One region of the Oceanobacillus sp. NCCP-135 genome, then DNA from elsewhere that is predicted to be linked to it. Evidence: riboswitches for the same ligand, from Rfam matches in the RefSeq annotation. Region 1 holds a riboswitch; the other holds the start of a gene.
What was found. A riboswitch is a leader RNA that binds a small molecule or an ion and turns the genes downstream of it on or off. The one in region 1 is predicted to bind S-adenosylmethionine.

Region 1 (8,477 bases):
TATCAAATTGTCCGGAGAAAGCAAGACTGATTGTATTTGATTGTACGGAATTAAATACAAGTCCATAAGTAAATGTAATTGTAATCGCAAAAACTACCGCTAACCAGCGCTTTTTCAAGCCTTTTTCCATATAATACGCAGGTCCGCCACGATATTGTGTTTTCTCTGGCACTTTATACACCTGTGCGAGCGTACTTTCGACAAAACCTGAAGCTGCTCCAAGCAGTGCGATCAACCACATCCAAAAAATAGCGCCGGGTCCACCAAGAGATACTGCAGACGCCACACCAGCAAGGTTTCCTGTTCCCACCCTCGATGCTGCACTAATTGCAAATGCCTGAAAGGATGATGTACCCTTTTTACCTGATGCACTCATTGTACGTTTATCAAATAGCACACGAAACATTTCCGGCAAATTCCTAAATTGTACAAACCCTGTTTTGATTGTAAAAAATAGCCCTAAACCGATTAACACGATGATAAGTACATAACTCCATAAGACCTCGTTTATTTCGCCAACAATACTTTCCATAATATCCATTCCTGATGTTCTCCTCCTTAAAGTCAGCCTGATTTCGCTTCTATCTTTTTTTACCCGTTATACCTTTATCCTAACCACAAGTAATAATTATATCATTTTTTGTAAAAGGCTGTATTCTAAAAGTATCTTGCATTTACTAAGACCGCTGTTGAATTCTCGGTTTTGCTGATCAAAGCATCTCTCGCACTGATAGACAACCGATGTCCGCTGATAGGGCATATATCAATATAAACACCATCCAAATTAACAAAAAATCCAGTCACCACTTAGCAACATTATATAAAGTGAAACTTCATTCAGTGGGGTTTTACCTTCCTCCCCACTGAATGTTAGTTATATCAATAAAACAGGGATACAAATCAGCTACGATTTGCATCCCTGAATATAAATATAAATTCCCACTCTTAACCCATTAGATACACATGACTATTTTTTTTACATGCTATTGAAAAAAACGCTAACACGTCTTTCCAAAGGTCAGAGATCCGAAGCCTGATTTGAAGAAACCAGCGAAAAGCCGATTTCGTCTATACTTTCTTATACCTTAAAGAATCCCTACACCCCTCTATCCCAAGGAAAATCTGTCCCAAACAATTGTGCAAATTCCTTCGATTGTTTTCTTCGTTCTTTCCGCTGTTTCGCTCGAATTGCTGCATGTTCATGAAGAATTTTCTCATGTTCTGACTCTGGATATACACCCGGAACAGGTATTGGTCTTCCCTCTTCATTTACTGCCACAAACGTTAAAAATGCTGTCGTACATACTTTTCGATCTCCTGTCAGCAAGTCTTCGGTAACTGCCTTTACAAACACTTCCATTGACGTATTATGCGTCCATGTGACAAATGCCTCCACACAAACCGAATCCCCTTCTTTTACTGGTGCAAGAAAATCGACGGAATCGGTTGAGGCTGTTACAACCGGCTTTCTGGCATGCCTTACTGCGGCAATTGCAGCTACATCATCAATATGGGCCATTAATTTTCCCCCAAATAATGTGCCATGATTATTCGTATCCGGTGGGAGAACATGGGATGTTTTTACTGCTAGTGAGTATGAACAAGGTTTTTCTTTCATCTTATTTACCTCCATCTTTTTCTGCTATTTTTCCACAAATAACTGTATTTACAACACAGGTGAAATCAAGCGGGAAATCGATTCTTTAAAACGTATTCCAAGCGAACGCTTATCGTATAGTTTTTTCGTCATTTGCGTCGACAATTTAATATCTTCATTAAATGCAACAACTAACCTTTCCGCAAGACCTTCATCATATAAAAAAGCATTTACTTCAAAATTCAAGCGGAAACTGCGTACATCAATATTTGCAGTACCAACAGATGCAATTTCCCCATCCACCACAATTGTCTTTGCATGCAGGAAGCCATTCTGGTATATATAAGCCTCTGCTCCTGCTTCAAGCAAGTCACCTACATTGGACAAAGTTGCCCAGTATACAAAGGGGTGATCCGGTTTATTCGGGATCATTATTTTCACATCTACACCAGACAGTGCAGCAATTCTGAGTGCATCTCTTAAGCTTTCATCTGGAATGTAGTAAGGTGTTTGAATATAAATATACTCCTTGGCAGACATAATCATTTTTATATAACCATTTTTTATCTGCTCCCAATCCGAATCTGGGCCACTTGAAACAATTTGTACGCCAACATCTCCTACTGGGTCAGCTGCATAGTAACGTTCTTCATACAAAATATCATTACGAGAAGCTTGGTTCCAATCCAGTATAAATCTTGTTTGCATATCCCGTACAGCATCCCCGTAAACACGTAAATGTGTATCACGCCAATAACCGAATTTTTTATTTTCACCAAGGTATTCGTCCCCGATGTTAAATCCACCGATATAGCCTAATTTTCCATCTATAATAGCTAATTTACGATGATTTCTATAATTGATTTTAAAATTGACTTTTGGAATTTTCGGTGGAAAAAATGATTCAACATAGGCTCCGGCATTACGCAGTCTCCTTATGTATTTGCGGCTTAATCTCCGTGATCCCATATCATCATACAGCATTCGAACTTCTACACCTTCATTTGCTTTCTTTATTAATACCTCTGCAATACGCTTACCAAGCTGATCACTGCGGATGATATAGTAAAGTAGGTGAATATGGTCTGTAGCCTTTTCCAGATCTCGGATTAAGGCGTGAAATTTTTCTTCTCCATCTGTATAAGTTTCAACTTTATTATGTTGTGTAAAGATGGCATCATCATTTCGCAAATGCAAATAAATGAGATCCTCGTATTTCGCTATTTCTTTATGCTTGAAATCAAAGCTTTCCTCTTCCAGTGCACGCAGTTGGGACTGTACGGCAGTTTTCACACCAAGTCTTGCTTTCGTATCCCATGTGAAAATCCGTCGTTTACTGATAGGTTTGCCGAAAACCAAGTAAAGAAAAAAGCCTGCCACCGGAATAAAAAGCAATACCATCAACCATGCCCAAGTAGCACCGGCGTCTTTCCGCTCCAAAAATATAATAGAAATACCTAAAGTAATATTAAAAATTAAAATAAAACCAAGTAGGTAAGTTAGTATTCCCATTATAAAAATCTCCCTTCCGAAACACAGCTATTATAAATCTCCATAATATTAATATAGCATACAATAATTTTAAGGGTAAACAACACTGAGAAAAACACTAAAGCGTCTTTCCAGAGCTCAGATTTGAAGAAATCAGCGAAAATGCCGATTTCGTTTATGCTTTCTTACTCCCTGAAAAGGAAATTCTTCTCAAGCAACACCTGCTACCTAAGAGTTCTAGTATTCCTTCATGATTATTCCATATTCACGATCATATAATTTCTTAAAAAAATACGTTTGCATTGGTTGATCGCCAATGCAAACGTATTATTCTACAAAAGTACTTATAATCTATCATTTATCCAGCGCCTGCTCCAGGTCTGCCCAAATATCCTCCCATGCCTCAAGGCCTACTGATAAACGAATAAGTTGATCAGTAATTCCCATTTCCTGACGAGAATCCTCTGGTACAACAGCATGTGTCATGGTGGCAGGGTGTTCAATTAAGGTTTCTGCATCACCAAGACTGACAGCAATCTTTAAAAAAGATAAGTTGTTCAACAGCTTCTGTGCATCCTGTTTTGATCCTTTAATTTCAAATGAAATGACTCCACCGCCCCGCTTCATTTGTTTTTGGCGAATCGGGTAATCAGGATGTCTCTCATCATTTGGATAATAAATATTTTTCACTTTTGGATGGTTTCTTAGTTTATCAAATATTTTTTCTGCATTATCTGAATGGCGATCAAGACGAACAGGCAAGGTCTTTAGCCCCCTTATCAAAAGCCAGGCATCAAATGGGGAAATAATTCCACCAATATCCTTCTGTGTTGTCATCGCAACTGAATCCAGAAATTCTTTTTTCCCAACGACCAGACCTGCAATAACATCTCCATGGCCGCCAATATATTTTGTCGCACTATGAAGAACAACATCACAGCCTAACTCCAGCGGTCGCTGCAAATAAGGAGATGAAAAGGTATTATCAACAACTACCGGAATTCCATACTCATGGGCAACCTCAGCAACCATTTTAAGGTCAATTAGTTTCATAGTTGGATTAATTGGCGTTTCCACATAGATACATGCCGTTTCCGGTTTTATGAACGAGCGGATGTCTTCTTTTGATCCCATTACAGAGAAATCATGGGAAATATTATATTTTTCCTCCATCATTGTTAATAAACCAAACGTACAACCATACAGTCCAGACGAGCACAGTACATGATCATTCGCTTTTGTTAAGGCAATTAAAACCGCAGAAACTGCTGCCATCCCTGAAGCAAACGCAAGTCCCCGTTCCCCGCTCTCCAGTGTCGCAATTCTTTCTTCCAATACAGATACGGTAGGATTACCCAGCCTTGAATAAATATAGCCATCCTCTTCACCAGCAAACCTTCGTTCCCCTTGTTCAGCTGTATCAAAAGTATATGTCGATGTTTGAAATAATGGTGGTGTCAAACTTCCCAGCATCTCTTTTGAATCATAGCCCTCATGAATGACAGACGTCTCAATATGTTTATGTTTTTTATCCATATGATTAACCCCCTTAAGTGCTTGCAAAATAAACATACCTACTATTATCATAAGCTATTACACTCATATTTGAAAGCGTATTCTCTAAATCCGTGTTCAATAATAAGCAAACCAAATAATTGCCTTGTTGAAAATTTTAATCTACTATTAGTGTAATTTAGCAGACAGGGGGAAGTTCCCATGGAAAACAATCAAGAAAAGCTTGGAATATTATATACAGCTAGCGCCTATATTTTATGGGGATTCCTACCGATTTACTGGAAATTGGTGGACAGGGTTTCAGCAGGAGAAATACTCGCACACAGAATTGTCTGGTCGTTTATCTTTATGCTCCTGATTGTTTCCATTTTACGTAAGTGGTCCCCATTCATTCAGGAATGCAAAATAATTCTCAAGAGTAAAGGCAAGCTTATCGGTATATCCGCGGCTTCCATTTTTATAAGCATAAATTGGCTTACGTTTATTTGGGCAGTAAATAGTAACCATGTAATCCAGGCTAGTTTGGGATATTATATTAATCCATTAGTCAGTATTTTATTAGGCATCATTGTGTTAAAAGAAAAATTGACAAGAAGACAGATTGTTTCATTCCTACTTGCAGCTATAGGAGTATTCTACTTAACATTCAGCTTTGGCGTATTCCCATGGGTTTCTATCCTATTGGCACTTAGTTTTGGATTTTATGGTTTGTTGAAAAAGATGGTTGATATTAGTGCCATGTTTGGGTTGACGATTGAAACAATGATCGTGGCACCAATTGCTGCTTTTTATTTGTTCACATTACCCGAAAGTGTCTTCACTTTTAACACTGCAATGGCATCAACAAATTTTTTATTGATCGGATCTGGTGTCGTTACGGCAGTCCCATTATTGTTATTTGCAAGTGGTGCTAAACAAATCCCGCTGGCAATGGTTGGATTTTTGCAGTACATTGCTCCAACACTCATGTTAATCCTCGGGGTATTTTTATATAATGAAACGTTCACGATGGCACATTTTATCGCATTCGCATTCATTTGGACTGCATTAATTATTTATATGGGTTCCGCATACAAACGCCCAATACGTCATCGGAAAAAACAGGAAATTTAATTTTTTTGAAAATACAGTTGACAATTGCACAGACTAAATACTATAATATTCAGTAATTCAAAAAAATTTAATCTCTTATCAAGAGTGGCGGAGGGAATAGGCCCTGTGAAACCCGGCAACCTTAAAGCATGATAGCTGCTTTAAATGGTGCTAAATCCTACAGATCGATAATGATCTGGAAGATAAGAGGAGGATCGGTTAGAATATACGCCCTCTTCTTAGGAAGAGGGCTTTTTCATTGATTTCCCTCTCTCCCCAGATTCATTGCATGCTCAGAAGAAAAATTAATTTATTCAAGGAGGAATTTATCATGTCAACATTTCATTTTCAAAATCCGGAAACAGTATTACTTCATGCAGGTCAGGAGCCAGATCCTACAACAGGATCAAGAGCTGTACCAATCTATCAAACTACATCCTACGTTTTTCGTGACACGGAGCATGCGCAAAATCTTTTCGGTTTAGCAGAGCCTGGAAATATATATACACGAATCATGAATCCAACAGTGGATGCTTTTGAACAGCGTGTTTCCCAGCTGGAGGATGGTGTTGCAGCTGTAGCAACCGCTTCAGGAATGGCTGCAATAACATATGCTATTTTAAATGTAGCCAGTGCCGGGGATGAAATCATCACAGATAGTAACTTATATGGCGGGACCTATAATCTTTTCGCACATACATTACCTCGCTATGGAATCAATGTGAAATTCGTCGATGGTACAGACATTGATGCAATTGAAGCAGCCATTACAGATAAAACAAAAGCAATATTTGGTGAAATCATTACAAATCCAAGCTTAAACATATTCGATGTGGAGGCAGTTTCGTCTATCGCTCATACGAATGGTATTCCATTAATCATTGACAATACGTTTGCTCCATACCTCACGAAGCCTTTAACCTGGGGTGCTGATATTGTTGTTCACTCTGCGACAAAATGGATAGGTGGTCATGGAACCGCAATCGGCGGTATTGTTGTAGATGGAGGACGTTTCAACTGGGATAATGGAAAATTCCCAGGATTTACTGAGCCTGATGAAAGCTATAATGGACTTAAGTTTATCGATGTTGGCCCTGCAGCTTTTGCAACGAAACTCCGTGTTCAATTACTACGTGATATCGGGGCATGTTTAAGTCCACATAATGCATTTTTATTATTGCAAGGGCTAGAAACCTTACATTTACGGATTGAGCGTCATAATAAAAACGCTGAGGAAGTGGCTGCATATTTACAAAAGCACCCTGCTGTGGAATGGGTAAATTATCCAGGTCTTGCAGAACATCCTTCACATCAATTGGCCAAAAAATACCTGAAAGACGGATTCGGATCTATTATTACATTTGGCATTAAAGGCGGCCGTGATGCAGGTAGAAAACTAATTGATAGCATCACCCTATGGTCACATGTTGCGAATGTCGGTGATGCAAAATCACTTATCATTCATCCAGCATCAACTACACATCAGCAATTAAGTGAAGATGCTCTGATAAAAAGTGGTGTATCTGAGGAATTAGTCCGCCTATCTATTGGTCTCGAATCCCCAAAGGATATTTTAATTGATTTGGATCAGGCCATTGCCAAAGCGGTTAATGAGCCCAGATTATATGAAGAAACTGATGAAGATGCGATCAAATGGCTATTATCCTCTCCATTTGACCGAAGTAATGGGGCTGTACGCAAAAAAGTGATTGCTGTAGTGGAGTCTAATGATTCTATCCAGCAGTTGAAACAATTAGGGTTTAGCATTATCCATCTCAATGAAACATCCGAACTAAAGGATATTGAAGGCGATGTGGATGCTGTTTGGGTAAAAAATCAACCAGTGGGCCAATCAATCATTGAATCATTTATTAACAAGCAAGGAAAAATCTTATGGATTGAAGATCCTGAAGCAAACGAACCTCTAATAGAAAATGCAAAGGCGACAGGAATTACTGTTATTTCAAATAGAAACCTTTATGAGGAGGCAATTGGACTAAGGGGAAATCGCTCGGATAAAGAAACAGTGGAAGTATAGACCTACCACTCCCAAACTTACCATAAAAGTTAGAAATAAGGTTTACTTTGCTATGTTTTTGGAAAAATTATAGATAACCACTGTTCAAGATCGCCTTGATTTGAGGCGATCTTTTTTAAATTCATTTTAATAGGTAGAAAGGTTACTAAGAGAAAGCTGTTTTATTAATTTACTACAATTACGCTTTTGCTTCTGACAACAGAAAAGACGAAGCGAGAGGCGAATTTTTTATCCCCACATTTAAGTTAACCATCTCATTTTACGAAATATAAATTTCGGGTAGACACAGTAATATACTTTTGATTTCCGTAAATTCATGAGACAATTAATATTATTTCCATATAATATTATATAATAACTTAGGTGTGGTTAGTATGAAGAAAAATGTCTTAATTATTGCCAGTTTAATTACAATCATCGGAATCGTTCTGATCGTTTTAAATAATCAATCTACATCTACTTTCGACCATGTGAATATTCCAGAAGACAAGGTCATCGAAACAGAAGAAGAGGAAAAAGAGGAAGCGCATGATGAGAGTCAGGAAGCCGGTGAAGAAACCGCCGAAAGTCAAGAAACAATGAATAGCCAGCAGGTTTCTAAGATCCTTTTAGAAATAGTCCAACGTACAATTGATTTCTTTTCCAATCGTGAGACGCGGGTCGTTGCTTTAGGTGATTCCCTAACAAAGGGGGTTGGTGATAGTAAACAGCAGGGTGGATATGTAGGAATACTAGATCGATCCA
Region 2 (8,477 bases), on a different contig from region 1:
CCAATTGTTACAGACGGTCAAAAAGTGACGGTTGGTTTTAAAGAAGAAAATTATCATGAAAATTGGTTATAAACACTAGTAAAATATTTATTTAACTTGTATGATTAGATTGAAATAATATATGGAGGGATATATATGAGCTTACCAAAGGATTTAGTATATTCTAAGGAACATGAATGGATAAAAAAAGAAGGCGACAAAGTAAGAATTGGTATTACTGATTTTGCCCAATCAGAGCTAGGGGATATTGTATTTGTAGAGCTTCCTGAAGTGGGGGATGAAATCGAAGCAGACGAAACTTTTGGAAGTGTAGAATCCGTGAAAACTGTTTCTGAATTATATGCACCTATCAGCGGGAAGGTTGTCGAAGTGAATGAAGAATTAGAGGACAGCCCCGAATTTGTTAACGAATCACCATTTGAAAATGCTTGGATGATCGTTGTTGAGCCAGCGAATGAATCAGAACTGGATGAATTGTTATCAGCTGAGCAATATGAAGAGTTCATTAAAGAAGATTAATTAAAGAGCGTGTTCAAAAGGAGGGTAAAAAGGACCGAGAAGTTCGAGGCGGCGTAGCTTTGAGCATCGGAACGTATGCAATTATTACGTGAGGAGCGGAAAAGCAAGCCAACGAAGAAAGATGAACATTTCGATATGTCATTTTTACCGAACTTTTTGAACATCCTATGAAATGAAACAACAATTCGGGCTGACATACAATTTTAGGAAAGATTGTATAGTCAGCCTTGTTTACATCATATACTAAAGTAATTCAATCATCTTGCTTGATTTCCTAGGGAGTGCTATGTGATGATAACAGATGAATCCGAAATAGTTATTATTGTTGAGGGCTTGACAGATAAAAGGCAAATTGAAAAGTTAATTACAGATGATGTTACGATTCTATGTACAAACGGTACACTTGGTATTGAACGTTTTGATGATCTTTTGGAAGATTACGATTTGGATTACAGAGATGTCATTATTTTAGTTGATGAGGATACATCAGGAATGAAGCTTCGAAAGCAGCTGGCTCGGGAGCTGCCACATGCTGAGCATATTCATATCAGCAGTGATTATCGCGAGGTTGCTACAACCCCTGAAAATATTCTTGCGACTGCCTTATTGAGTAAGCGTATTTCCGTTAATCCAATTTTCTTAGTTTAGGGTGGTATTTTTTTGCAGCAGATTACAGAAGAACAAATAGATAATGAGAATTATTTACTTTATATTTATACCCCATTTTGTGGTACCTGCCATTTAGCGAGAGCAATGCTGACTAAAATTGAATCGGTACACAATGAGAATATTTTTTATGAAATGAATGCATCATTACATCCTGAATTTATGCAGGAGCAGCAAATAGAAAGTGTTCCCTGTCTTTTGATAAAGAATGGGAATGACATAAAGGAAAAGGTTTATGCATTTAAATCCATATCGAATATTTACACCTATTTAATGGAATATAAACCGGAGTTATTTGTTAAACATGAAGGATAAATCTATTTTGATTGACATGATAAATGGAGCATGCTAGTATTTAGCATATGAAATTTTTATCACGCATTAACGGGCTGTAATACTCCCATCTCCAACCGTGAGAAATTCTAAATGTGAAGGCGGGGGATAAACAGCCTGTAAAATTTCTGATTCTGTTCGACTAACATTCAGTGGGGGAGGAAGGGAAACCCCCACTGAATGTAGTTTCACTTTATAAATATTATTTATCTCTTATCTTGAGCGGTGGAGGGACTGGCCCTAAGAAACTGCGGCAACCTTCAAATGAATTATTATTTGAAAGGTGCCAATTCCTGCAAAGTGTTTACTTTGACAGATGAGGGAACGTGAAGATTTTAAAGTTTAACTTACGTCTTTCTGTTCTCTTACAGAAAGGCGTTTTTTGATGGTTTTTGGGTATACTGAAAATTGCGGGATCCGTGTAAGGAGGAAATAGCCAATGATTTCGATCGAGGGTTTAAGTAAAATTTTTAAAGCAAATAAGAATGACATTACAGCGGTTGATGGTATGACACTTGATATAAAAGATGGTGAAATATTTGGTGTTATTGGCTATAGTGGTGCAGGTAAGAGTACGTTCGTTCGTTTGTTGAATCGATTGGAAGAGCCTACAGGTGGGCGTATTATTATCGATGATCAAGAAATCACAGCATTAAATTCCAAACAGCTTCGTATGGCAAGACAGGAGATTGGGATGATTTTTCAGCATTTTAATTTACTTTGGTCACGAACAGTAAAGGAAAATATAGCATTCCCTTTGGAAATAGCAGGTATATCTAAGGGTGAACGAGTTAAGCGTGTCCATGAATTAATTGAATTAGTTGGGTTATCTGGTAGAGAAAATGCGTATCCATCCCAGTTGAGTGGCGGACAGAAGCAAAGGGTGGGTATTGCTAGATCTCTGGCAAATAATCCCAAATTACTACTTTGTGATGAAGCAACGTCCGCATTGGATCCGGAAACAACTAATTCCATCCTTGATTTGCTCGTGGATATCAATCAGAAATTGGGACTTACGATTATCCTGATTACCCATGAAATGCATGTTATTCGTAAAATATGTAATCAGGTTGCGGTTATGGAAGAAGGGAAGATAGTCGAGCAAGGGGATGTGCTGGATGTATTTTTACGTCCCAAAAAGCAGGTGACAAAAAAATTCGTGGAACAAATTATGGGAACAAATGAAGATGATAGTGTGGCACAATTGATTGATACGTACGAAGAAGGTAAAATTGTTCAACTTCATTTTGTTGGTGAAATGACCAACCAGGCACTAATTAGTCAACTAGCAAAAAGATTTGCGATTGATATTAATATACTACAAGGGAAAATCACTCAAACGCAACGAGGAGCATATGGAACATTGTATGTACAGTTAACAGGAAATTATGAGGAGATTGAAAAAGCAGTGAAGTCTATCCATGATGAGACCTCAGTAGAAGTGGAGGTTATCCGTGATGCTACCTGATTTATTTGCAAGTATAGATTCACAGGATTTAATAGAAGCTACATATGAAACGTTTTATATGACGATACTAGCTTTAATTGGTACATGTGTTTTTGGGATACTGCTCGGACTGCTTTTATATTTAACGATGAAGAATGGTATTTGGCAAAATAAATATATTAACTTGATTGTAGCGGCAGTTGTAAACATTTTCCGTGCTATTCCGTTTATTATTTTAATTTTATTATTATTTCCGTTTACTGATTTTTTAATTGGAACAATTCGAGGCCCAAATGCAGCACTGCCAGCATTGATAATTGGTTCTGCACCCTTTTATGGTCGACTTGTTGAAATTGCTTTAAAAGAAGTGGACAAAGGTGTTGTGGAAGCGGCGAAGTCAATGGGGGCAAAAACAAGGACAATTATATTCCGTGTTTTACTGCCGGAATCGATGCCAGCCCTTGTTTCTGGTTTAACAGTTACAGCCATTGCTTTAATAGGTTATACAGCCATGGCAGGTATAATAGGTGCGGGCGGTCTTGGAAACTATGCATATTACTTCGGTTTTCAACGACGTGACTGGGATGTACTGCTGATATGTACAATTGTCATTGTTATTATTGTATTTATTTTTCAATTTATTGGGGATTTTATCACGAATAAGTTGGATAAAAGATAGGAAATTAGTAGAAAGTTAATTTTACACTGATAGGAAGTATAACTTTTTTAGGAAATCAGTATAAGTGCATAAGTAATACTTCGAAGCAAATTCTGGTCACAGACGAAAACATTTTCGTTGAACTAAGGATTTCGCCATGAAGGCTTGGCGATAAGCCAAGTTTTCTAAAATATAATTAGAAAATAGAAGGAGAGAATACATCATGAAGAAGTTTTTAGTCTTTTTATCCGTATTATTCGTTTTAGTTTTGGCAGCATGTGGTGGAGGAGGTTCTGAGGAAGATACTTCCAATGAGAACACTTCAGGGGATAGTAATACAGATACCGAAGAAAATGTGGAACTTATTGTTGGAGCATCCAGTGTTCCCCATTCGGAAATTTTGGAAGAAGCTAAACCACTATTAGAAGAAGAAGGTATTACATTAACGATTGAAGAATATCAGGATTATGTTTTTCCAAATGATGACTTGGCAAGCGGTGATTTGGATGCCAACTACTTCCAACACATTCCATTTTTAAAACAAACAATTGGCGATACAGGATATGAATTGGAAAATATCGGTGGCGTTCATGTAGAACCAATGGGAGTATATTCTAAAGGAATTGAAAGTGTTGATGATATCGAGAAAGGAACAGAAGTGATTTTAAGTAATTCAATACCAGATCATGGGCGTATCTTGGCATTATTTGAATCAGAGGGATTAATTACATTGGATGAAAGTGTAGAGAAATCAGAAGCTACCATTGATGATATTGTTGAAAATCCAAAAAATCTGATATTTTCACCAGATTATACTCCGGAAATTTTACCGGAATTATATCATTCAGAAGAGAATACACTTGTTGTCATCAATACAAACTTTGCTATTGGTGCTGAGTTGAATCCTTTGGAAGATGCGTTATTTATCGAAGGTGAAGATTCCGAGTATGTAAACATTGTTGCTGTTCGGGCGGAAGATAAAGATAATGAAGCATTGAATACATTAGTAGATGTTCTTCAATCTGATGAAATTCAGGATTTCATTATTGAAAATTATGAAGGTGCGATTGTTCCGGTTGGTGGAAGTAATTAATTTTTGCAAAAATGGAGCATTTATTAGTATATGTCAGCAATAAGCTAAATGTTAATGAACGAATAGAGCTATATCAATTTCAGTCATCCACATCCGGATTAATTCACGATTAAACGTTTATAGCCACTTTGTGTTGGGAATTGTCCTTATGTTAATCTTATACTTGTATTCAAATTGAAAGGATGATTCACTATCAATAGTGGAATAACGATGAATTACACTCCAGAGATGGAGAAGGGAATGCAACAAACGCATAAGATTTGTTATGCGGAGTATGAAAGAAAACTAGATAAACGGCTTGCTGTTGAAAAGAAGCGACAACAAGAATATGAACAATGTAAACATTTAATTGCTGAAATTGATAGTCACATTCAAAGAGGATAAATATAACACTGGTACTGATGCTCGATTAAGGGGCATCAGTATTTTTATGATGGTTATAGATGCACGGCTTTAATGAAATATCACATTTTTTAGTTATGTTGCTTTTAAATTGTTGAAATGGATTCATAGCGCATTTTTTTGTAGTAAAAACACTGATTCTGTTCCCATGGATGATAAACCCTAGTTCCAACTTTTAGAAACCAATTTAATGAAAAAATCCACTTTTACCTTAAATTATGTAAACCATATATAATATAGAAGAAACACAGTTATTTTATACTAAATTACATAATATTCTATACAGCGGATAAGCAACCTAAAAAAGTTGATATTAAATTCGAAATGCTTTAAGATTGTAATGAGAATAGATTGAGAATGAATGTTTCATTCATTTGACATAATATAAATTAGTATTTGGAGGTATCGAAATGGCAGGATCAGTACTAGAAATTAAGAATCTTCATGTTTCCATTGAAGACGAAGAGATATTAAAAGGTGTAGACCTTACAATAAAGGGTGGAGAGTTTCATGCGGTAATGGGACCAAATGGGACTGGTAAATCAACACTTGCATCAGCCATCATGGGACATCCTAAATTTGAAATTACAGAAGGCAGCATTCATTTAGATGGTGAAGATGTGCTTGAAATGGAAGTTGACGAACGTGCACGTGCAGGTCTGTTTCTTGGAATGCAGTACCCTAGTGAAGTCAGTGGGGTAACGACATCTGATTTCTTGCGTTCTTCGATAAATGCACGACGTAAAGAAGGCGATGAAATCCCATTGATGAAGTTTATTAAAGAAATGGATTCCGTCATGGATTACCTTGAAATTGATAAAAACATGGCACAACGTTACTTAAATGAAGGATTCTCGGGTGGAGAGAAGAAACGTAATGAAATTCTGCAATTAATGCTTTTGAAACCAGAAATCGCAATTTTGGATGAAATTGATTCCGGGTTAGATATTGATGCATTAAAAGTTGTTTCTAAAGGAATTAATAAATTACGTAATGAAAACTTCGGTTGCTTAATAATTACGCACTATCAACGTTTATTAAACTATATTACACCTGATTTTGTACACGTTATGATGCAAGGACGTGTTGTGAAAACAGGTGGTCCAGAATTAGCACAGCGCTTAGAAGCTGAAGGCTATGAATGGATTAAAGAAGAATTAGGTATTGAAGACGAAACTGTAGGTCAAGCGTAAAAGTTAGGAGGGGTAATATGGCTGTTGAAACAAAGCTTCCATACGATAAGGATTATATAACGCAATTTTCACATGATAAAAATGAACCAGAATGGATGCAGGACTTACGCCTTCAAGCTTTAGAACAAGCTGAGGTACTTGAATTGCCTAAGCCTGATAAAACAAAAATAGGTAAATGGAATTTCAGTCGATTCCAGCATGTTGCCAAGGGCGAGACTGTTTCTGTTTCATCAATAAATGAAGTACCAAGTGAAATTGAAGATTTTCTTGATAAAGAAAATGTACCTGAAAACTTACTTATTCAACGTAATCATTCTGTTGCATATGCAGCACTAAGTAATGACCTTAAAGAAAAAGGGGTTATTTTCACAGATATTTTCACTGCACTAAAAGAGCATGAAGATTTAGTGAAAAGATATTATATGAAAGATGCGGTATCAGTAGATGAGCATCGTTTAACAGCACTTCATGCGGCTTTAATGAATGGTGGGATTTTTGTATATGTTCCAAAAAATATTCAAGTAGAGGTTCCATTACAAGTAATATTCTGGCAGGAAGATCCAGAAGCTGCACTATTTAACCACGTATTGGTTGTAGCAGATGAGAATAGTTCATTAACTTATGTGGAGAATTATATTTCAAATAACGTGGATCAGGTAACGGTTGCAAATATTGTAACAGAAGTGATTGCACAAAATAATGCTCAGATTTCCTTTGGTGCAGTAGATAACTTCGCTGCAGGAACAACCGTATACAATAACCGTAGAGGTGTAGCATATCGTGATGCAACAATTGATTGGGCTTTAGGTCAAATGAATGATGGCAATACGGTTTCTGAAAATATTACACATTTAGTTGGTGATAATTCAGTATCAAATGCAAAAACAGTATCAGTAGGTCGGGGGAAACAAACGCAAAACTTTACTGCAAAAATCGTGCATTTTGGTAAAAATTCAGCAGGTCATATTTTGCAGCATGGTGTAATGAAGGATAGTGCTTCATCCATATTCAATGGAATTGGGAAAATTGAACATGGTGCGTCCAAATCAAATGCAGAGCAAGAGTCTCGCGTACTGATGCTAAGTGAAAAGGCACGTGGAGATGCGAACCCAATCCTTCTAATTGATGAAGATGACGTAACAGCAGGACATGCTGCATCAGTAGGACGTGTTGACCCACTTCAATTGTATTATTTAATGAGTCGAGGTATTTCACAGCACGAAGCAGAGCGTTTAATTATCCATGGTTTCCTTGCCCCAGTTGTAAACCAGCTGCCAATTACTTCTGTTAAAGAACAATTAACTCAAGTTATTGAAAGGAAGGTATACTAATGGATGTCAATGCCATCCGGCAGCAGTTTCCAATATTAGATCAGGAAGTCAATGGCTACCCTTTAGTATATTTAGATTCATCAGCAACTTCACAAAAGCCTAGATCTGTAATTGAAGCTGTTGATACCTACTACCGACAGAATAATTCCAACGTACATCGTGGAGTGCATACACTAGGCACAAGAGCAACCGAAAAATATGAAGGTTCACGGGAAAAGGTTCGGCGTTTCATCCATGCTGATAGCGCAGCTGAAGTGATCTTTACACGTGGAACGACAACAGCGATCAATACGGTAGCCTATAGCTATGCACGTGCTAATATGCAGGCTGGGGATGAAATTGTGATTACGCCAATGGAGCATCACAGTAATATTATCCCTTGGCAGCAGGCAGCTAAAGCCACCGGTGCAACGTTAAAATATATACCACTACAGCAAGACGGCACAATCACACTGGAGGATGCACAAAAAACAATTACTGGCAATACAAAGGTAGTTGCGATTACGCATGTATCCAATGTGCTTGGAACGATAAACCCTGTAAAGGAAATAGCAAAAATCGCCCATGAAAATGGTGCCGTTATTGTTGTTGATGGTGCACAAGGTGCTCCGCATTTAAAGATTGATGTTGTTGATCTGAACTGTGACTTCTATGCATTTTCAGGGCATAAAATGTGTGCTCCAACTGGAATAGGGGTTTTATATGGTAAAAGGAAATTGTTGGAGGAAATGGAACCGGTTGAATTTGGTGGAGAAATGATTGATTTCGTAAATTTATATGATTCAACTTGGAAAGAACTGCCATGGAAATTTGAAGCAGGAACGCCAATAATCGC

Region 2: another riboswitch for S-adenosylmethionine. It lies ahead of AC6HVZ_RS13450 (methionine ABC transporter ATP-binding protein); the one in region 1 lies ahead of AC6HVZ_RS10355 (PLP-dependent aspartate aminotransferase family protein).

What each region holds. Positions count from the first base shown of each region.
Region 1 is NZ_BAAKSZ010000012.1:58,044-66,520, forward strand. It holds gene AC6HVZ_RS10330 (alanine/glycine:cation symporter family protein) at 1-541, opposite strand, end outside; gene AC6HVZ_RS10335 (acyl-CoA thioesterase) at 1,097-1,618, opposite strand; gene cls (cardiolipin synthase) at 1,667-3,109, opposite strand; gene megL (methionine gamma-lyase) at 3,443-4,624, opposite strand; gene rarD (EamA family transporter RarD) at 4,805-5,716, shown strand; SAM riboswitch class I at 5,789-5,905, shown strand; gene AC6HVZ_RS10355 (PLP-dependent aspartate aminotransferase family protein) at 6,027-7,733, shown strand; gene AC6HVZ_RS10360 (SGNH/GDSL hydrolase family protein) at 8,108-8,477, shown strand, end outside.
Region 2 is NZ_BAAKSZ010000019.1:11,426-19,902, reverse strand. It holds gene AC6HVZ_RS13470 (arsenate reductase family protein) at 1-72, shown strand, start outside; gene gcvH (glycine cleavage system protein GcvH) at 136-519, shown strand; gene AC6HVZ_RS13460 (toprim domain-containing protein) at 811-1,167, shown strand; gene AC6HVZ_RS13455 (thioredoxin family protein) at 1,180-1,500, shown strand; SAM riboswitch class I at 1,729-1,841, shown strand; gene AC6HVZ_RS13450 (methionine ABC transporter ATP-binding protein) at 1,958-2,986, shown strand; gene AC6HVZ_RS13445 (methionine ABC transporter permease) at 2,976-3,644, shown strand; gene AC6HVZ_RS13440 (MetQ/NlpA family ABC transporter substrate-binding protein) at 3,847-4,716, shown strand; gene AC6HVZ_RS13435 (YuzK family famiily protein) at 4,957-5,100, shown strand; gene sufC (Fe-S cluster assembly ATPase SufC) at 5,529-6,311, shown strand; gene sufD (Fe-S cluster assembly protein SufD) at 6,329-7,642, shown strand; gene AC6HVZ_RS13420 (cysteine desulfurase) at 7,642-8,477, shown strand, end outside.